DNA from 3 places in the Streptomyces sp. NPDC107538 genome. Region 1 is predicted to be linked to each of the others. Evidence: predicted binding sites of a transcription regulator. Region 1 holds the regulator's gene; each other region holds the start of a gene.
What was found. The regulator HrcA, encoded in region 1, represses chaperone genes, less so after heat shock. The targets are predictions, from matches to a motif close to TTNGCACTCNGNNNNNCNGAGTGCNAA.
Positions count from the first base shown of each region.

Region 2: groL (chaperonin GroEL) is a predicted target of HrcA. The motif match lies at 5,260-5,286, and genes of this name have one in related genera.
Region 3: groES (co-chaperone GroES) is a predicted target of HrcA. The motif match lies at 1,995-2,021, and genes of this name have one in related genera.

Region 1 covers NZ_JBVKAY010000004.1:511,172-518,054, forward strand. Annotated here, with positions in the region: gene ACZ7MG_RS16750 (nitronate monooxygenase) at 1-548, opposite strand, end outside; gene dnaJ (molecular chaperone DnaJ) at 746-1,882, opposite strand; gene hrcA (heat-inducible transcriptional repressor HrcA) at 1,883-2,899, opposite strand; gene ACZ7MG_RS16765 (MBL fold metallo-hydrolase) at 3,103-3,834, shown strand; gene ACZ7MG_RS16770 (DUF3097 domain-containing protein) at 3,876-4,691, shown strand; gene ACZ7MG_RS16775 (Uma2 family endonuclease) at 4,669-5,247, opposite strand; gene hemW (radical SAM family heme chaperone HemW) at 5,348-6,580, opposite strand; gene ACZ7MG_RS16785 (SpoIIE family protein phosphatase) at 6,622-6,883, opposite strand, start outside.
Region 2 covers NZ_JBVKAY010000005.1:519,903-526,785, forward strand. Annotated here, with positions in the region: gene ACZ7MG_RS20740 (hypothetical protein) at 1-748, shown strand, start outside; gene ACZ7MG_RS20745 (Uma2 family endonuclease) at 808-1,488, shown strand; gene ACZ7MG_RS20750 (superoxide dismutase family protein) at 1,510-2,088, opposite strand; gene ACZ7MG_RS20755 (NADH:flavin oxidoreductase) at 2,135-3,262, opposite strand; gene groL (chaperonin GroEL) at 3,476-5,098, opposite strand; gene ACZ7MG_RS20765 (cold-shock protein) at 5,470-5,676, opposite strand; gene ACZ7MG_RS20770 (ubiquitin-like small modifier protein 1) at 6,139-6,414, opposite strand; gene thrC (threonine synthase) at 6,468-6,883, opposite strand, start outside.
Region 3 covers NZ_JBVKAY010000002.1:704,863-711,745, reverse strand. Annotated here, with positions in the region: gene ACZ7MG_RS08955 (polysaccharide deacetylase family protein) at 1-523, shown strand, start outside; gene ACZ7MG_RS08950 (polysaccharide deacetylase family protein) at 970-1,878, shown strand; gene groES (co-chaperone GroES) at 2,168-2,476, shown strand; gene groL (chaperonin GroEL) at 2,612-4,237, shown strand; gene ACZ7MG_RS08935 (ester cyclase) at 4,309-5,010, opposite strand; gene ACZ7MG_RS08930 (SDR family NAD(P)-dependent oxidoreductase) at 5,104-5,877, opposite strand; gene ACZ7MG_RS08925 (MOSC domain-containing protein) at 6,012-6,677, opposite strand; gene ACZ7MG_RS08920 (LysR family transcriptional regulator) at 6,759-6,883, shown strand, end outside.

The sequences.
Region 1 (6,883 bases):
TGGGTGCCCTGGTGGCCGCCCGCCTCCACGCCCTGCACGATCACGGCGTGGGCCCCGGACCGCTCCACGGCCTGGGCCTCCTCCGCCGAGGTCGCGGTGACCAGGGTGAGGGTGCCCTTGCGGGCGAGGGACTCGATGACCTCGGGGGTCGGGCAGCCGAAGTGGAACGACACCACGGGCACCGGGTTGTCGAGCAGCACGGCGAGCTTGGCCTCGTAGCCGTCGTCACGCCCGCTGTCGGGATCGCCCAGCTCGGCGTCGTACCAGGTGGCCTCCCCGGCGAGCTGCTCCGCGTACACCTCGACGGCGGCGGGCTCGGCGTACTCGGGCTGCGGCATGAAGAGGTTCACGCCGAACGGGCGGGACGTCAGCGCCCGGAGCGCCTTGATCTCCTGGTACATCCCGTCGGCGGTCTTGTACCCGGCGGCGAGGAACCCCAGCCCGCCCGCCTCGGACACGGCGGCGGCCAACCGCGGCACGGAGACACCGCCCGCCATGGGGGCCTGCACGATCGGGAGCGGGACGAGATCGGTCAGTGCGGAGGACATGACGGCATGGTGCCATGCCCTCCGGGTGTAGCCGAATCGGGTACGGACGGTTGTTCGGGTGCGGGTGCGTCGTGGCTGGTCGCGCAGTTCCCCGCGCCCCTCAAAAAGCAGGGGCTGCGCCCCGTGCTTTTTGTTTTTAGGGGCGCGGGGAACTGCGCGAGAAGCCCCACCGGACCCGCACCCGACAACGAACCCACTCAGCGCCCGTTGAACGCGTCCTTCAGCCGGGAGAACAGCCCCTGCTGCCCGGGCTGGAACTGCCCCGTGGGCCGTTCCTCACCCCGCAGCGCGGCCAGCTGCCGCAGCAGCGCCTCCTGCTCGGGATCCAGCTTCGTCGGCGTCTGCACCTCGACGTGGACGATCAGATCCCCACGCCCACCACCGCGCAGATGCGTGACACCGCGCCCGTGCAGCGGGATCGACTGCCCGGACTGCGTGCCGGGCCGGATGTCGACCTCCTCCAGCCCGTCCAGCGTCTCCAGCGGCACCTTCGTGCCGAGGGACGCCGCCGTCATCGGGATCGTCACCGTGCAGTGCAGATCGTCGCCGCGCCGCTGGAACGTGGAGTGCGGCAGCTCGTGGATCTCGACGTAGAGGTCACCGGCGGGACCGCCACCGGGCCCGACCTCGCCCTCACCGGCGAGCTGGATCCGCGTGCCGTTGTCGACACCGGCCGGGATCTTGACCGTGAGCGTCCGCCGCGACCGCACCCGCCCGTCGCCCGCGCACTCGGGGCACGGGTTGGGGACGATCGTGCCGAACCCCTGGCACTGCGGGCAGGGCCGGGAGGTCATGACCTGACCGAGGAAGGACCGCGTGACCTGCGAGACCTCACCGCGGCCGCGGCACATGTCACAGGTCTGGGCGGTCGTACCCGGGGCCGCGCCCTCGCCGCTGCACGTCGTACAGACGACGGCCGTGTCGACCTGGATGTCCTTCGTCGTACCGAAGGCCGCCTCGTCGAGGTCGATCTCCAGCCGGATCATCGCGTCCTGGCCCCGGCGCGTACGCGACCGCGGGCCACGCTGGGACGCCGTACCGAAGAACGCGTCCATGATGTCCGAGAAGTTGCCGAAGCCACCGGCGCCGAAGCCGCCCGCGCCTCCGCCGCCCGCCTGGGACAACGGGTCGCCGCCGAGGTCGTAGACCTGCTTCTTCTGCGGGTCCGACAACACCTCGTAGGCGGCGTTGATCTCCTTGAACCGCTCCTGGGTCTTCGGATCGGGATTGACGTCCGGGTGCAGCTCGCGAGCGAGCCTCCGGAACGCCTTCTTGATCTCGTCCTGGGACGCGTCGCGGCGCACGCCGAGCACGGCGTAGTAGTCCGTGGCCACTTAAGACTCCGCCAGGATCTGTCCGACGTACCGTGCCACCGCTCGTACCGCTCCCATCGTTCCCGGATAGTCCATGCGCGTAGGTCCGACCACGCCCAGTTTCGCTACTGCCTCGCCGCCCGAACCGTAGCCGACGGAGACGACGGACGTGGAGTTGAGTCCCTCATAGGCGTTCTCATGACCGATCCGTACGGTCATGCCCGAATCCCCGGCCTCGCCAAGCAACTTGAGGAGGACGACCTGTTCCTCCAAGGCTTCCAGAACGGGCCGGATCGTGAGGGGGAAGTCATGTCCGAAGCGGGTGAGATTGGCGGTTCCGCCGATCATCAGCCGCTCCTCGCTCTCCTCGACGAGTGCTTCGAGGAGGGTGGAGAGCACCGTCGCGACCGTGCCCCGGTCCTCGACGTCGAACGCCTCCGGCAGGTCCTCCACCAGCCGGGGCACGTCGGTGAACCGGCGGCCCGCGACCTTGCTGTTCAGCCGGGCGCGAAGATCCGCGAGTGACGTTTCTCCGAACGGCGCCGGACAGTCCACCAGCCGCTGTTCCACCCGTCCCGTGTCCGTGATCAGCACGAGCATCAGCCGGGCGGGGGCCAGCGACAGCAGCTCCACATGCCGCACCGTCGACCGTGTGAGCGACGGATACTGCACGACGGCGACCTGCCGCGTCAGCTGCGCGAGCAGCCGTACGGTCCGCGCCACGACGTCGTCCAGATCGACCGCGCCGTCCAGGAAGTTCTGGATGGCGCGCCGCTCGGGCGGGGTCATCGGCTTGACGCCCGCCAGCTTGTCGACGAAGAGCCGGTACCCCTTGTCGGTGGGGATGCGGCCCGCGCTGGTGTGGGGCTGGGCGATGAAGCCCTCGTCCTCCAGCGCCGCCATGTCGTTGCGGACGGTCGCCGGGGAGACGCCGAGGTTGTGCCGCTCGGTGAGCGCCTTGGAACCGACCGGTTCCTCGGTGCCCACATAGTCCTGGACGATGGCGCGCAGCACCTGCAGCCTGCGTTCACTGAGCACTCGCGCACACCTCCAGCTCGTCTCTCTCGTGCGACTCCCCCTTGGCACTCACCCCGGGCGAGTGCCAGCACTCCCCGCCCAGTGTACGGCGGTGGGGTACGCCCCCGGCAAGGCCGGGCTCCGGCGGAGCCACTTTCCTACTGGGGAGTACGCGACCACGCCGTCCCGCGAGCCACAGCGCGAGCTACCGCTAGCGTCGGCGCATGACGGTGACTTGGGAAGAGTGCGGGTGGCAGGAATTGACGCCCCGGGTCGGACGGTGCCGCCTGCCCGGCTGGGACTGCACGGTGGGGCTGGTGGCCGGGGGCGGTGCGGCCCTCATGATCGACGCGGGGTCGAGTCTGCGGGAGGGCGCGCGGTTGCGCGGCGAGGCGTGCCGGCTGCTCGGCGGCGCCCGTGTGACACATCTCGCGCTCACCCACCCTCATTTCGACCATGTCTTCGGGGCGGCGGCGTTCTCCGGGGTGGAGGTCTTCGGCGCGGTGGGCGTCGACGGCGTCCTGGCCCGTGACCGCGACGCCCTGCACGCGGACGCCGTGCACCACGGCCTGCCCCCGGCGGACGCCACGGAGGCCGCCGACCTCCTCGTCCTCCCCCGCCATCTGGTCTCCGGCGAGTGGACGCTCGACCTGGGCGACGGTGTCCGGGGGCTCCTGGCGAACGTGGGCCCCGGGCACACCGGCCACGACCTGGCGGTCCTGGTGTCGGAGGGCGCTCGGGAGGTGGTGTTCTGCGGGGACCTGGTCGAGGAGTCCGGTGAACCGCAGGCGGGCCCGGACGCGATCCCGTCCCGCTGGCCGGCCGCCCTGGACCGGCTGCTGGCCCTCGGCGGCGAGGACGCGCTGTACGTCCCCGGGCACGGGGCGGTGGTGGACGCGGCGTTCGTCCGGGCCCAACGCGACGCGCTGGCACGCCGCTTCGGCGTGTCGGACTGAGTACGGGGCATCCGGGCGCCGCTTCTCCTATCGTCATCCGAATGCGCCAGTACTCACCCGACCTGACCCCTCCCTGGAAGAAGTCCCAGTCGGCCCCCGAGGTCCCGGCCGACCCCGGTCTGGTCGTCGAGGAGCCCACCACCGGGTTCTGTGGGGCGGTCATCCGCTGCGAGGCGGGCACGGTGACGCTGGAGGACCGCTTCGGCAAGCACCGGGTGTTCCCGTTGGAGCCCCGGGGCTTCCTGCTGGAGGGTCGCGTGGTGACCCTGGTTCGCCCCTCGTCGCCGGCCCCCGCCCGTCCCTCCCGCACGGCCTCCGGCTCGGTGGCCGTCCCGGGCGCCCGCGCGCGGGTCGCCCGCGCCGGGCGCATCTACGTCGAGGGCCGCCACGACGCCGAACTCGTCGAGAAGGTGTGGGGCGACGACCTGCGCGTCGAGGGCGTGGTGGTGGAGTACCTGGAGGGCGTGGACGACCTGCCGTCGATCGTCGCGGACTTCGCCCCCGGGCCCGACGCGCGCCTCGGCGTCCTGGTCGACCACCTGGTCCCGGGGAGCAAGGAGTCCCGTATCGCCGCGTCCGTGACCAGCGAGCACGCGCTCGTCGTCGGCCACCCGTACATCGACATCTGGGAGGCCGTGAAGCCGTCGTCGGTGGGCATCGCGGCGTGGCCGCGCGTACCGCGCGGACAGGACTGGAAGACGGGGGTGTGCCGGGCGCTGGGATGGCCCGCGGACAACACCGGGGCGGTGTGGCAGGCGATCCTGGGGCGGGTGGGGTCCTACAAGGACCTGGAACCGGAGTTGTTGGGGAGGGTGGAGGAGTTGATCGACTTCGTCACGGATAGCGGTGGGGCCTGACGCCGGGGAAGATACCGAACTCGCTCGTGTCCAGTTCGAGCCCCAGCTCCTCCAACGGTAGCGGCGCTCCGAACTTAGTGATCTGCTGCCGCTGGTAGTCGGCGTTCTCGCCCCTTCCCGTGGGCCGTGTCAACAGCACGCACTGCGCCATGACCGGATCCACGATGAGGTAGGAAGGCACATTCCCCGCCGCATAGATCGACCGCTTGATCTCGTAGTCCCGCTGGACGCTGGTCTTGGAGACAACCTCGACGACCAGGGTGATGAGACGGCACGGCAGCAGGCGTCCCGAGGTGGGCATCACGTCGCGTTCAAGGACCACCAGGTCCGGTACGGGCTCACTGGCCTCATCAACGATGTCGACATCCTGGGTCTGCAAGCGAGACCACCGCGTACGCGGGATCTGGTCCAGCACGTCCTCCACGATCATGTTGTGCACAAGGTCAGGGCTGGCCATCATCACGATTTCCCCCCGGAGAAGCTCGACCCTGACGCCCTCCGGGGGCTCGAACTCCTCGAAGAACTTGGTCATGTCACGCTCGTCCACAGCGGTCATCTCCGTGGCCCTCCACATCCGCCGCGTACTTTTAGCGGCAGCCTACGAACCAGGTTAGGTACCGAACCCCCGTTCCGCACGGATTCACCCACCCAAGTGATCAGTCCACCAGGTCCCGCACCACCGCGTCCGCCAGCAGCCGCCCCCGCAGGGTGAGCACCGCGCGCCCCTCCGCGTACGGCCCCGTCTCCAGCAGCCCGTCGGAGAGGGCGCGCTCGGCGGCGGCGCGGCCGTCCTGCCGCAGCAGCGACAAGGGGCACCCCTCCCGGAGCCGCAGCTCCAGCAAGATGCGTTCGACCCGGCGGTCCTCGTCCGCCAGGAGCTCGCGCCCGGCGCCAGGGGAGCGCCCGGCGGCCAGCGCGCCCGCGTACGCGCCGGGGTGCTTGACGTTCCACCAGCGGACGCCACCGACGTGGCTGTGGGCGCCCGGCCCCGCGCCCCACCAGTCCGCGCCGCGCCAGTACAACTCGTTGTGGAGACAGCGCCCGGCGTCGGAGGTGGCCCAGTTGGAGACCTCGTACCAGTCGAACCCGGCGGCCGAGAGCATCTCCTCGGCGATCAGATACCGGTCGGCATGCACATCGTCGTCGGTCATCGGCACCTCGCCCCGCCGGATCCGCCGCGCGAGCTGCGTGCCCTCCTCCACGATCAGCGCGTACGCCGAGACGTGGTCCGGCCCGGCGCCGAGCGCGGCGTCCAGGGAGGCCCGCCAGTCGTCGTCGGACTCGCCGGGCGTGCCGTAGATCAGGTCCAGGTTGACGTGGTCGAAGCCGGCGGCGCGCGCCTCCGCCACGCACGCCTCCGGGCGCCCCGGCGTGTGCGTACGGTCGAGGATCTTCAGCACATGCTGCCGCGCGCTCTGCATCCCAAAGGAGAGCCGGTTGAAGCCGCCGGCGCGCAGGGTCTCCAGATACGCGGGGTCGACCGACTCCGGGTTCGCCTCCGTCGTCACCTCCGCGTCGTCCGCGAGCCCGAACTCGTCCCGGATCGCCCCCAGCATCCGTACGAGATCGCCGGCGGCCAGCAGCGTGGGGGTGCCGCCGCCGACGAAGACCGTACGGACGGGGCGCGGGTCGTCGCCGAGGACCTTGCGGGCGAGGCGGATCTCGTCGACGACCGTGTCCGCGTAGTTGTCGCGGGAGGCGAGGACGCCGCCGGTGGAGCGCAGCTCGGTCGCGGTGTAGGTGTTGAAGTCGCAGTAGCCGCAACGCGTCGCGCAGTACGGAACGTGCAGATAGAACCCGAGGGGCCGCTCGGCCGCGTCGGCCAGGGCGTGCGCGGGCAGCGCCCCGTCGTCGGGGACGGGCTCACCGTCGGGGAGTGCGGAAGGCATGTCCTCCATTGTCCAGCACCCGGCCGGTCATCGTTCCGCCCTCATTCCGCCCGCAGTACGAGCAGCGCCAGGTCGTCGTCCGGTGGCCGTTCCCCGAACTCGTGCACGAGTCGGCGGATGCGTTCGGCGATCAGCTGGGCGTCGAGTCCGGCGCAGCCGGAGAGCGCGGCGGCGAGGCCGTCCCCGTCGTCGAACATGTGCGGGCCGCTGCGTCGCTCGGTGACCCCGTCGGTCACACACAGCAGCGTGTCGCCGCAGCGCAGCTCGAACGTCTCGGAGACGTACTCCGTGTCCTCGATCACC
Region 2 (6,883 bases), on a different contig from region 1:
CGCCGCGTACCTCGACCGCCTTCCCGACTGCGCCGACATCTCCGTCAAGACGCTGGCCAAGGAGCTGCCGTACGGGCAGTGCGCGCTCCGCACGGCCCTCAACAGGCTCCAGGAGGCGGGCCACTTGCGGCGGGGCCGCGAACAGGTGACCGCCGCCTCGGGCAGCTCGCGCTGGATCACCCGAACGTGGTTCACCCGGACCGCGCGGGACGACGACTGGTGGGCGAGGTTCACGCGGGGCGACGTACCGGAGGAGTCGCACAAGCCGCCGCCGACCCGTTCCCGCGCCCTCATCCTGCTCGCGGCGCTGGGCCGGGAGACCCCCGCCCTCTCCCTCTCCCGGTCGGACTGCGCGGACCTGGCCCCGCTGCTGCTCCCGTGGTTCGAGCGCGGCGCGACCGACGAGCACATCCGCCAGGCCCTGACCTCCGGCCTGCCGACCCCCGTCCACAGCGCGGCCGCCCTCCTCCGCACCCGCCTCGTCACCAAGGTCCCCCCGGAACCGGAACCGGCCCCGGCCCCCGACCCCGTACGCCCACCCCTCCGCATGCTGGAGTGCGGCGAATGCGGCACCCCAGGCCCTCCGGAGGCCCTACCGGGAGGCCTGTGCAGCGCCTGCCGAGGCGAACGCGCCCCCGCCCGCCCCCACACGCTCCCTTCCTCCGCCGAAGTCCACAGCCACGCGGACCGGATCCGTGCCGCAATGGCACAACAAGGGCGAGAAACACGAGAAAGGACACCCGCATGACCGCTCCTACGGTCCGTCGACATCACTCCAAGGCACGATGGGAGAAAGGAGGCGACGCCATGACCCCTGACACCGCTGAGCGCCCGCAGATGTCCATGGAGGACTTCGAGGAACTGGTCCGCAGGGCTCCCAGGGAGCTGCGGAACCGACTGGAGTTTCTCGCCGGGAGGCTGTGCGTCCGGCACGGCCCGCTCGACGTCGACGAGTTCGAGGAGCTGGCCGCCGTGGCTCCCGAAACCGTGCGGCTTGAGTACATCAACGGAAAAGTAGAGGTCAAGGCCATGCCGGACGGCAACCACCGCTCGATCTTCATGTGGCTGCTGCGCCAGTGCATGCAACACCGCCCCGACCTGGACCTCGTACCCGAGTCAGGGGTGAAGGCCGAGGCCTATCGAAAGGGCCGCGCACGCACTGACGGCACCCTCGTGCCTGTGGATCATTTCCGGAGAGACGGCGAGTGGTCCAACCCCGAAGGCGCCCTGATGGCCGTGGAGATCACCTCCCACGACCGCGACACCGACCAGCGCGACCGCGTCGACAAGCCCATCGGCTATGCGGCGGCCGATATCCCCGTCTACCTACTCGTCGACCGCGATGACCACACCGTCAAGGTCTTCAGCGAACCCAAGGACGGCCGCTACCAGCAGACCGCCTCCCATCCATGGGGCGCGACCGTCGAACTGCCCGCCCCCGTCAGCATCACTCTCAAGACCGAGAAGCTCAAGGACTACGCCGACTGACCGCCCGCCCCGGGGCCCGGCCTACGTGAACGCCACGTTCACGCAGGCCAGCCGTGCCCCCGCCGTCCCCGCGTGCCCCGCGTGCGTGGACGTCGCCGCCTCGTGCAGCACCACCGAGCGGGCCCCGCCTGGCCGGAAGCGCCAGTCCACGGCCGCGACCGAGCGCGCCGAACCGGTGCCGTCCGTCCGTACGTCGAGCCACACCTCGTTGTCGGGGTTGGCGTACCGCGGGTCCACGGACGGCTGCCTCGGATCCCGTTCGTCCTGGTAGTGCGGCCCGGCGTCGGCGGGCAGCTTCCCGCACGACCGCGTGTGCACATGCGCGCCGTACGTACGGTGCGCGGCGAGGTCCCGCAGCCGCAGCTCGATCCGCGTACCGCCGTCGCCCCGCGGCTCCCCCGTCACCCGCACCCGCGCGGCCACGGGCACCCGCCCGGTGTCATAGGTGACGGCGGGCGCCACACCGGCGGTGTGCGCGGGGGCGAACACGGTCTCGACGACCACCCCCCGCACCGGCATCGACGCACCGAGGACACCGGCGAGGGTGAGCGCGAGCGCGGGGACGAGAGCGAGCGTGGGGGCGAGCCTGTGTCGTGCCATGGCCCACGACCCTACAACCGCACAGCCACGACTCAGCTGAGCGAACTCAGCTGAGTGAACCCAGCGCCGCCGGCGAGAAGGCCGTCAGCTCGTCGAAGCGGCCGTCGAGCACCTTCGCCGCCCACTCGGGGTCCTGGAGCAGCGCCCGGCCCACGGCGACGAGGTCGAACTCGTCGGCCTCCAGACCGTTCAGCAGGTCGTCGATGCCCTTCAGCGTCGCGCCCTCACCGGCGAACGCGGCGAGGAACTCCCCGTCCAGACCGACCGAGCCGACCGTGATGGTGGGCTTGCCGGTGAGCTTCTTCGTCCAGCCCGCGAGGTTCAGCTCGGACCCCTCGAACTCCGCCTGCCAGTAACGCCGCGTGGACGCGTGGAACGCGTCGACACCGGCCGCCACCAGCGGGTTCAGCAGCGCCTCCAGCTCCTCCGGCGTCTCGGCGAGGCGCGCGTCGTACGCCTCCTGCTTCCACTGCGAGTACCGGAAGATGACGGGGAAGTCGGCCGACACCGAGTCCCTTACGGCCGCCACGACCTCCGCCGCGAACTTCGTACGGGCGACGAGGTCACCGCCGTAGGCGTCGGTACGGCGGTTGGTGCCCGCCCAGAGGAACTGGTCGATGAGGTAGCCGTGGGCGCCGTGGATCTCGACGCCGTCCATGCCGATGCGCTCGGCCTCGGCGGCGGACTTGGCGAAGGCCGCGATGACCTCGTCGATGTCGGCCTGGGTCATGGCCCGGCCGCCCTCGGCCTCGGTGCCGTCGGCCCGAAGACCGGACGGGCCGAAGACGGGGGCCTCGGGGAAGAGCTTGCCCTGCTGCCGGACGGTCCCGATGTGCCACAGCTGCGGCACGATCGTGCCGCCCCCGGCGTGCACGGCCTCCGCGACCTTCGCCCACCCGGCGAGCTGCTCCTCCCCGGCGAACCGCGGAACCCCGTCCAGGTCACCGGCCGTCTCGTGCCCGACGTACGTCCCCTCGGTCACGATCAGCCCGACCCCCGCCGCGGCCCGCCGCCCGTAGTACGAGGCCACGTCCGCGCCGGGCACACCCCCGGGCGAGAACACCCGCGTCATCGGCGCCATCGCGATCCGGTTGGGGACGGTCAGCCCGTTGATCGTCACGGGCCGGGACAGAATCTCGGCGGCACGGGAGGTGGGGGTGGAGGCGGTGGTCACGCGGGGGCTCCTAGGGGGAGAGCGGAATCAATTCCATGCGCACGCATATAGCATGCGTCCCTCGGCACAACCGCCCCCGCCGTCACGGAATTCCAGCGGCGCGACGGCATCGGTGTGACCCGTGCCACGCCCCGGAAACGCCCGAGGGCGGCACCCCCCGTTTCCAGGGGGTGCCGCCCTCGGTACCGCAGGACGGTGATCGACCGGGGTCGATCAGAAGTCCATGTCACCGCCCGGCATACCGCCGCCGGCGGGCGCGGCGGCCTTCTCCGGCTTGTCGGCGATGACGGCCTCGGTGGTGAGGAAGAGCGCGGCGATGGAGGCGGCGTTCTGCAGGGCGGAACGCGTGACCTTCGCCGGGTCGATGATGCCGGAGGCGATCATGTCGACGTACTCACCGGTCGCGGCGTTGAGGCCGTGGCCGACCGCGAGGTTGCGGACCTTCTCCACGACGACGCCACCCTCAAGGCCGCCGTTGACGGCGATCTGCTTGAGCGGGGCCTCCAGGGCGAGCTTCACGGCGTTGGCGCCGGTCGCCTCGTCACCCTCCAGCTCCAGCTTCTCGAAGACCGAGGAGGCCTGCAGCAGGGCCACGCCACCACCGGCGACGATGCCCTCCTCGACGGCCGCCTTCGCGTTGCGAACGGCGTCCTCGATGCGGTGCTTGCGCTCCTTCAGCTCGACCTCGGTCGCGGCACCGGCCTTGATGACGGCCACGCCGCCCGCGAGCTTCGCCAGGCGCTCCTGGAGCTTCTCGCGGTCGTAGTCCGAGTCGCTGTTCTCGATCTCGGCGCGGATCTGGTTGACCCGGCCCTGGACCTGGTCCGTGTCACCGGCGCCGTCGACGATCGTCGTCTCGTCCTTGGTGATGACGACCTTGCGGGCGCGGCCCAGGAGGTCCAGGGTCGCGTTCTCCAGCTTGAGGCCGACCTCCTCGGAGATGACCTCGCCGCCCGTGAGGATGGCGATGTCGCCGAGCATGGCCTTGCGGCGGTCACCGAAGCCCGGGGCCTTGACGGCGACGGACTTGAAGGTGCCACGGATCTTGTTGACGACCAGGGTCGACAGGGCCTCGCCCTCGACGTCCTCGGCGATGATCAGCAGCGGCTTGCCCGACTGCATGACCTTCTCCAGGAGCGGGAGCAGGTCCTTGACGTTGGTGACCTTGGAGTTGGCGATGAGGATGTAGGGGTCCTCGAGCACCGCCTCCATGCGCTCCATGTCGGTCGCGAAGTACGCCGAGATGTAGCCCTTGTCGAAGCGCATGCCCTCGGTGAGCTCAAGCTCCAGACCGAAGGTCTGCGACTCCTCGACGGTGATGACGCCTTCCTTGCCGACCTTGTCCATGGCCTCGGCGATCAGCTCGCCGATCTGGGTGTCGGCGGCGGAGATGGAGGCCGTGGAGGCGATCTGCTCCTTGGTCTCGACCTCCTTGGCCTGGTCGAGCAGCGCACCGGAGACGGCCTCGACGGCCTTCTCGATACCGCGCTTCAGGGCCATCGGGTTGGCACCGGCCGCGACGTTGCGCAGGCCTTCCTTGACCAGCGCCTGGGCGAGGACAGTCGCGGTCGTCGTGCCGTCACCGGCGACGTCGTCCGTCTTCTTCGCGACTTCCTTGACCAGCTCGGCGCCGATCTTCTCGTACGGGTCCTCGAGCTCGATCTCCTTGGCGATGGAGACACCATCGTTGGTGATCGTGGGGGCGCCCCACTTCTTCTCGAGGACGACGTTGCGGCCCTTGGGGCCGAGCGTCACCTTGACGGCGTCCGCGAGCTGGTTCATGCCGCGCTCGAGGCCGCGCCGCGCCTCCTCGTCGAACGCGATGATCTTGGCCATGTGAAGTGGTCCTCCCGGACTGGGGTGGATTGCTCCGGACCGTGCTGGCGCCCGCGACGGACGGCTCGCCTGCCTCGTGGTTCCTTGCCCCACTTGGCCTGCGGGCCTCACCGACCCGATCCTCGTTGTCACTCTCACCTTCAGAGTGCTAACGCCAATGATTAGCACTCGGCATGGTCGAGTGCAAGCGGCTCTCGATGATCCGCAGGTGAACGCGCCCGCGCGCGCCCCGTCGGCACCCCCATCGGCACCCCCGTCGGACCTTGCGCGGGTACGCGCCGCGCACACGAGAGGGCTCGCACCCCGAAACGGGATGCGAGCCCTCCGATGAAGAACGAAGAACGTCGCTGCGTTGAACCCGGCGCGTTACTTCAGCCGGCCGCGAGCCGGACCATGTCCGCCTGCGGCCCCTTCTGACCCTGCGAGATCTCGAACTCGACCCGCTGGCCCTCTTCCAGGGTGCGGTAACCGTCCATCTGGATCGCGCTGTAGTGGACGAATACATCCGCACCACCGTCGACCGCGATGAAGCCGTACCCCTTCTCCGCGTTGAACCACTTGACGGTGCCCTGAGCCATGCCTAACTCCCCTATTACTGGCCCTTGCACAGATCCACACTTCGCGGATCCGGGTCAGACCTCACCCCCCAACGGTTGGGGGTGTGCGCCGGAACGCGTCGACCGCGGCCGAATGTATCTGTCCAACTGCCCTCTGCAACAGGTCAATCGGACGAGAATTCTGGACACGACCGGTCGGGAATGTACGAACAATTCGCCCGAATTCAGGGCAAGTCGGGCCCCACAAAAGGGAAGAAGTACGCAAAAGGCATGCACACTTTGGCTACTTCATATAGGGCGTGCGGCGCGATCACATATGCGCCCGGCATGCAATCACTACGGTGATCCGACCGGCTTCCCCAACTCTACAGTGCTCAACCATAGAGAATTGCCCCCTCCGCTTCTCTCACGGAGGGGGCAATTCGATGAACACTCGGTAATCAATGTTACCGACGGTTACTACCGGCGGGTACTGACCGGCGGTCAGCCACCGGCGACCGCGGGAATGATCGACACACCGGCGCCGTCCGGAGTGGCCGTCTCCAGCCCCTGCTCGAACCGGACATCGTCGTCATTCACGTACACATTCACGAACCGCCGCAACTTGCCCTGATCGTCCAGAACCCGGGCGGCGATCCCGTTGTGGTTCTTCTCGAGATCGGCGATGACTTCGCCGAGAGTCGCCCCTTCGGCGCTCACCTCGGCCTGTCCGCCCGTGTAGGTGCGAAGGATGGTGGGGATACGGACGGAAACGCTCATGAGGGACCTCCGGTCAGGAATGTGTGCTGTGCGAGGCGGTCTTCGAGGCGGTCCTACGCGAGACCAGCTTCACGGAACGCATCGAGGTTGGGCCGGATGGTCGCGGTCAGCCCGGTCCCGGCCACCGCGTCCAGCGTCTTCAGCCCGTCCCCCGTGTTGAGCACGACCGTGGTGAGCGTCGGGTCGAGAAGGCCGTCCTCGATCAGCTTCTTCGTGACACCGACGGTCACCCCGCCCGCGGTCTCGGCGAAGATCCCCTCCGTCCGCGCGAGCAGCTTGATCGCCTCGACGACCTGCTCGTCCGTCACGTCCTCCACGGCCCCGCCGGTCCGCCGCGCGATGTCGAGCACATACGGCCCGTCCGCCGGGTTGCCGATGGCGAGCGACTTCGCGATGGTGTTCGGCTTCTGCGGCCGTACGACGTCGTGGCCGGCCTTGAACGCCACCGACACCGGCGAGCACCCCTCCG
Region 3 (6,883 bases), on a different contig from region 1:
CGCGGAGAAGGACCCCGAGTTCCTGCGCATGATGAGCGAGCTGAAGATCCCCTACACCGCCTTCCTCAGCGACTACCTGGTCAAGGAGGACTACGGCTACTTCGCGCGGATGCGGGACAAGGGCGTCACCCTCAACAACCACACCCTCCACCACCGCCACCTCCCCTCCCTCTCCTACACCGCCCAGAAACGCGAGATCTGCGGCATGCAGGACGTGATCGAGAAGCGGTACGGCAAGCGGCCGACCCTCTTCCGGCCGCCGTACGGCAACTACGACCGGGATACCCTCCGCGCCGCCAAGGCCTGCGGCATCGAGGCCGTCCCCCTCTGGAACGAGGAGGTCTTCGTCGACCGCTGGGACCACCGGGAATCCGACCGCGAACTCCGCCCCGGCGACATCGTCCTCACCCACTTCCGCGGCCCCTCCGACTGGAAGGGCACCATGCCCGACATGATCCGCCGCTTCCTCGACCACGCCACCGCCGAGGGCTACGCGGTGGCGAGGCTGGAGGACTACCTGTGAGGGGTGGCGGGGGGAGCCGGGGGTGGGGAGGGGGCGCGGGGCAAGAACGACGGGGTGTGGCGCGGGGAGGGCGTGACCTGCGGCGAGGCGGGGGCGCGGCCTGGACCGGGTCTCTGGCCCGGGGCCGGCGTGTGGTGCGAAGAGGGCGTGCGGCGTCGGAGGAAGGCTCGGCGCGGGGCGAGAGCGTGGCGGGGGCGGCAAGCCGGGCGGGCGGAGGGCATGGGGCCCGGGAACGGCGTGTGGTGCTCCCCGGGGTCCCGGACGAGCGCCGGGCGCGCCGTCGGGCCTCGGTGGCGCGTGGGGTGGCCCGTCCCGTCCAGGAAGCGCGCGTGACAGGTCGTGGTGTGAGCGGCGCGACGGGCCGGGCGCCGGGGGCGTGTGCGACGGTGGCCTCCACGCCGGGCGCGTGCGTACCGGCGGTTCCCGTGTCGCTCACCGGCGCACCGATGGCCCCTGCGCCGGGCGCCCGCGCCTGGGCCGCCCTCTCCGCTCTCACGGCCCTCGCTGTGCTCCTCCTCGCCGGGTGCACCACCGATCCCGCCGACCGCGCGGACCGGGCGGAGGGGCGCCCCGGGGCCGCGGCGACACTCTCCGAGGGCGGCGCGTCGAAGCTCCCCTCCACCCCCGGCTCCCGCGCAACCACCCCCCACTCCACGACCCACCGCCCCCACCAACCCCCGTACCGCCGCTGGGGTCTCCCCGCCCCCCTCGACCCCGCGCCCGAGACCCCCGACCGGCCTCCCGAGCCCCGTACGGCCGGCCCGGGGCTGCCGCCCGTCGTCGACCGGGTGCGGACGCGCGACAAGGTGGTGTTCCTGACGTACGACGACGGGGCCGAGAAGGACCCCCGGTTCGTCGACATGGTCAGGGAGCTGCGGCTGCCGGTGAGCATGTTCCTGACGGACAGTGTCGTGGGGCCGGGATACGGCCACTTCGCACGGCTGCGGGCGGTCGGCGCGACCGTACAGAACCACACGCTCGACCACACCGGCCTGCGCGGCCTGCCGTACGCCGGGCAGCGCGCCGAGATCTGCGGCCAGCAGAACAAGCTGAAGCAGCGCTTCGGCATCCGGCCGACCCTGTTCCGCCCGCCCTACGGCGTCTACGACACCACCACGCTCCGCGCCGCCGCCGACTGCGGCATCACGGCCGTCGTCCTCTGGCGCGCGTCCATGCAGATCAACGACCTCCGCTACGCGGTCGGCGACCGCCTCCGCCCCGGCGACATCGTCCTCGCCCACTTCCGGGGCCCGGAGCAGCTGAAGGGCACCACCCTCACGGAGATGACGACCCGGCTGCTGCGCCGCATCCAGGCGCAGGGCCTGACGGTCGGACGCCTGGAGGACTACCTCTGAAGGGCTACCTCTGAAGGACTGCCTCTGACGCGCCACGGCGACCGCCGCGCCCCACGGAGAAGACCGCCGCGGCCCACGCAGGAGGCCCCCGCGCCCCACGCCATCAGCGGTCGGAATTAGCAGTCCGCTTGACCGAGTGCTAATCGCGGTCATAGTCTCAGGTCTGGCACTCCCCCCTGGAGAGTGCCAACTACGCGACGGGCAGGTCCGGCACCCGCGACGACGGATCCACCTGGTCGCCACCTCAGACAGTTAACCCCGTGAGATCTCCGAAGGGGGAGGTCGGATCGTGACGACCACCAGCTCCAAGGTTGCCATCAAGCCGCTCGAGGACCGCATCGTGGTCCAGCCGCTCGACGCCGAGCAGACCACGGCCTCTGGCCTGGTCATCCCGGACACCGCCAAGGAGAAGCCCCAGGAGGGCGTCGTCCTGGCCGTGGGCCCGGGCCGCTTCGAGAACGGCGAGCGCCTGCCGCTCGACGTCAAGACCGGCGACATCGTGCTGTACAGCAAGTACGGCGGCACCGAGGTGAAGTACAACGGCGAGGAGTACCTCGTCCTCTCGGCTCGCGACGTCCTCGCGATCATCGAGAAGTAGTTCACCGCTTCCTCACCGAAGCACCGAAGCACCTTGCTTTTGAGCTGCGCCCCTGGCCCCCGCGACCATAATCAGCCGGGCGTGAGGGGCGCAGTTCGTTTCACCCACGTTTTCCGAGAGGGCTGAACCGCTCCCATGGCGAAGATCCTGAAGTTCGACGAGGACGCCCGTCGCGCCCTCGAGCGCGGCGTCAACAAGCTTGCCGACACGGTCAAGGTGACGATCGGCCCCAAGGGCCGCAACGTCGTCATCGACAAGAAGTTCGGCGCCCCCACCATCACCAACGACGGTGTGACCATCGCCCGCGAGGTCGAGGTCGAGGACCCGTACGAGAACCTCGGCGCCCAGCTGGTGAAGGAGGTGGCGACCAAGACCAACGACATCGCGGGTGACGGCACCACCACCGCCACCGTGCTCGCCCAGGCGCTCGTGCGCGAGGGCCTGAAGAACGTCGCCGCGGGTGCCTCCCCGGCCGCCCTCAAGAAGGGCATCGACGCCGCGGTCAAGGCCGTGTCCGAGGAGCTCCTCGCGACCGCCCGCCCGATCGACGAGAAGTCCGACATCGCGGCCGTCGCCGGTCTGTCCGCCCAGGACCAGCAGGTCGGCGAGCTGATCGCCGAGGCGATGGACAAGGTCGGCAAGGACGGCGTCATCACCGTCGAGGAGTCCAACACCTTCGGTCTGGAGCTGGACTTCACCGAGGGCATGGCCTTCGACAAGGGCTACCTGTCCCCCTACTTCGTCACCGACCAGGAGCGTATGGAGGCCGTCCTCGACGACCCGTACATCCTCATCCACCAGGGCAAGATCGGCGCCATCGCCGACCTGCTGCCGCTGCTGGAGAAGGTCATCCAGTCCAACGCCTCCCGGCCGCTGCTGATCATCGCCGAGGACGTCGAGGGCGAGGCCCTGTCGACCCTGGTCGTCAACAAGATCCGCGGCACCTTCAACGCGGTCGCCGTCAAGGCCCCCGGCTTCGGCGACCGCCGCAAGGCGATGCTGCAGGACATGGCGACGCTGACCGGCGCCGAGGTCATCTCCGAGGAGGTCGGCCTCAAGCTCGACCAGGTCGGCCTGGACGTGCTCGGCTCCGCCCGCCGCGTCACGGTCACCAAGGACGACACCACGCTCGTCGACGGCGCCGGTGACTCCGGTGCCGTGCAGGGCCGCGTCGCCCAGATCAAGGCCGAGATCGAGAACACGGACTCCGACTGGGACCGCGAGAAGCTCCAGGAGCGCCTCGCGAAGCTGGCCGGCGGCGTGTGCGTGATCAAGGTCGGCGCCGCCACCGAGGTGGAGCTGAAGGAGAAGAAGCACCGTCTGGAGGACGCCATCTCCGCGACCCGCGCCGCGGTCGAGGAGGGCATCGTCTCCGGTGGTGGCTCCGCGCTCGTCCACGCCGTGAAGGTCCTGGAGGGCAACCTCGGCAAGACCGGCGACGAGGCCACCGGTGTCGCGGTCGTCCGCAAGGCCGCCGTCGAGCCGCTGCGCTGGATCGCCGAGAACGCCGGCCTGGAGGGCTACGTCATCACCTCCAAGGTCGCCGAGCTCGACAAGGGCCAGGGCTTCAACGCCGCGACCGGCGAGTACGGCGACCTGGTCAAGTCCGGTGTCATCGACCCGGTCAAGGTCACCCGCTCCGCCCTGGAGAACGCCGCCTCCATCGCCTCCCTCCTCCTCACGACCGAGACCCTGGTCGTCGAGAAGAAGGAAGAGGAGCCGGCCGACGCGGGCCACGGCGGCCACGGCCACGCCCACTGAGGCACCGCCCCAGCGAGAGAAGCCCCCGTTCCGCCCGGCGGAACGGGGGCTTCCCCATGTTGTCCCCGCGACTACTGCTCCAGCGCGTCCAGCGCCCCCAGCTGGTGCATCAGCCCCAGCCGGTCGTACTCCCACCACGCCTCCGCGATCCGGCCGTCGGGCATGCACCGGTGGATCGTCGTGCCCGTCATGGTGACGTCCCGGCCGGTCGCCGCGATGCCGAGGAACTCGCCCTTGTGCCGGCCGTTCCAGGCCCAGCGGGTGCACACCCGGTCACCCTGCGCGATCTGGTCGTCGACCGTGAAGGAGAAGTCGAAGCCCGCCCGCCACATCTCGGCCTCCCGCCGGAACGCGTCGAGCCCCAGGGTGTCCGGTTCGTTGCCGTGGTCGTGGTAGTCCTCCACCAACAGGTCGTTGAACGGGGGCAGTTCGCCCTTCGTCGCCAGGGTCTCGAAGAACCGCCGCGCGGTCGCCGCGTACAGCTGCTCGTCCCGCACCACGTCCAGATCCGTGAACGTGGGCACGTCGTCGCAGAGCGCCACCATCTCCTGGAAGATCCGGTCCGTCTCCGGCAGTTTCGAGTTCCGCATCGCCTCCTCGTACGAGGGGAACTCCACGATCTCCACGAAGTGCGCCCCGTCCGACCGGTCCTTCCCGATCAGACTGTGCGTCGCCGTCCGCCTGCCCCTGGTCTGCTCGACCCATGTGTCCATCAGCCGGTTCATCTCGTCGAACCGACTGGTCCTGCAGTCGATGAGCTGCACGAATGTCATGATGCGCCGCCTCCCGACCCCCCTGGTCCGGATGAACGACTCCATTGTCCCGCGGCGCCCCCTCCCCCTCACCCGCTGGCGCCGCGACCACGGCTACTGCGGTCCGTACTTCCGCCCCGTCTTCGAGCTGATCCCGCCCAGCAGACCGCGCGGCACCACCTTCACCACCCCCATCAGGGCCTTGTAGCGGGGGTCGGGAATGGAGACGGTCCGGTTGCGGGAGAGGTCGGCGAGGGCGGCGGTGACGAGCTTGTCGGCGTCGAGCCACATCCAGGACGGGATGTTGTCGGTGCCCATACCGGCCCGGTCGTGGAACTCGGTGCGGACGAACCCGGGGCACAGGGCCATGAGCCGGACCCCCGTGCCGGCCAGATCGCGCGCGGCCCCCTGCGTGAACTGCACGACCCAGGCCTTCGACGCCCCGTACGTACCGCGCGGCACGAACGCGGCGACCGAGGCGACATTGACGACCCCGCCGCGACCGCGTTCCCGCATGGCCTCGGTCGCCGCCGACGTCAGACGCAGCACCGCCTCGCAGTGCACCTTGAGCATCCGCAGCTCGTCGGCCATGGAGACGTCGAGATAGCGGCCCTTGTTGCCGAAGCCGGCGTTGTTGACCAGCAGGTCGACCGGGTTCTTGCGGTCGGCCAGCCGCCGGGCCACCGTCTCGATGCCGTCGTCCTCCGCGAGGTCCGCCGTCAGCACCTCCGCCTCGATGCCGTGCCGGTCGTGCAGTTCGGTCGCCTGCTCCCGCAGCCGCTTGGTGTCACGCGCCACCAGCACCAGGTTGTGCCCGTCCGCCGCCAGCCGCCGCGCGAAGGCGGCACCGATCCCCGCGGTCGATCCCGTAATCAGAGCCGTTGTCATGGCGCAAGCGTAGTGACCGGGACTGTGCGCATCCGTGTGCTCCACCGCACGTTCACCAGCGACTTCGCGGGCCTTCCGGTGAACACCCGCCCCGGCGCGGCACCTTCACCGGCGCCCCGCACCCGACCGGCCCGTCATCCCTGCGCCGCCACGTACTTCCGCGCGATCTCCAGCAGTTCCGGGTGCAGCGCCTCGCCGGCCTCCAACAGCCTTGGCAGCAGGCTGTGTTCGGTCATCGTGGCGCGGAACGAGAACGCCACGGTGATGTCGTGACCGGGGCGGTGGACGATCTCGATCGGGTCGCCCGCCCGGATCTCGCCGGGCTGAATCACCCGCAGATACGCGCCGGGCGCGCCCTGGCGCGTGAAGCGCTTGACCCACTGCCGTTCACCCAGGTGGCGCTGGAAGTTGAGACAGGGGACGCGGCCGGACGTGACCTCCAGAACCACCTCGGAGCCGATCCGCCAACGCTCGCCGATGAGGGCGCCGCACACGTCGAGCCCCTCGGTGGTGAGGTTCTCGCCGAAGACCCCGCTGGGCAGCGTACGGCCCAGTTCGCGCTCCCAGCCGTCCAGGTCCTCGCGGGCGAAGGCGTAGACCGCCTGGTCGTCGCCGCCGTGGTGCTGTGTGTTGCACACCGCGTCCCCGGCCACCCCGCTGGCACCGACGCCCTTGGGCCCGGGCGCGAACACCCGCACCGGCCCGTCCACCGGCCGTTTGTCGATGCCCGAGACCCGCTTCGACTCCTCCACGACGTCGACGGCCTCGGGGCGCCCCACATTCAGTGACAGAAGCTTCATAAGGGCACGGTATGCGGCCGGAGGTCAAAGCGTCGACGCGATATTCGGCACGCTGTCCAAGCTCCGCTTATGCTCGGCCCTGTGATCGAGGCCCGACATCTCCGTGTCCTGCGCGCCGTCGCCGCCACCGGCTCCTTCTCGGCGGCCGGACGCGAACTCGGCTGCACCCAGCCCGCCGTCAGTCAGCAGATGAAGGCACTGGAGTC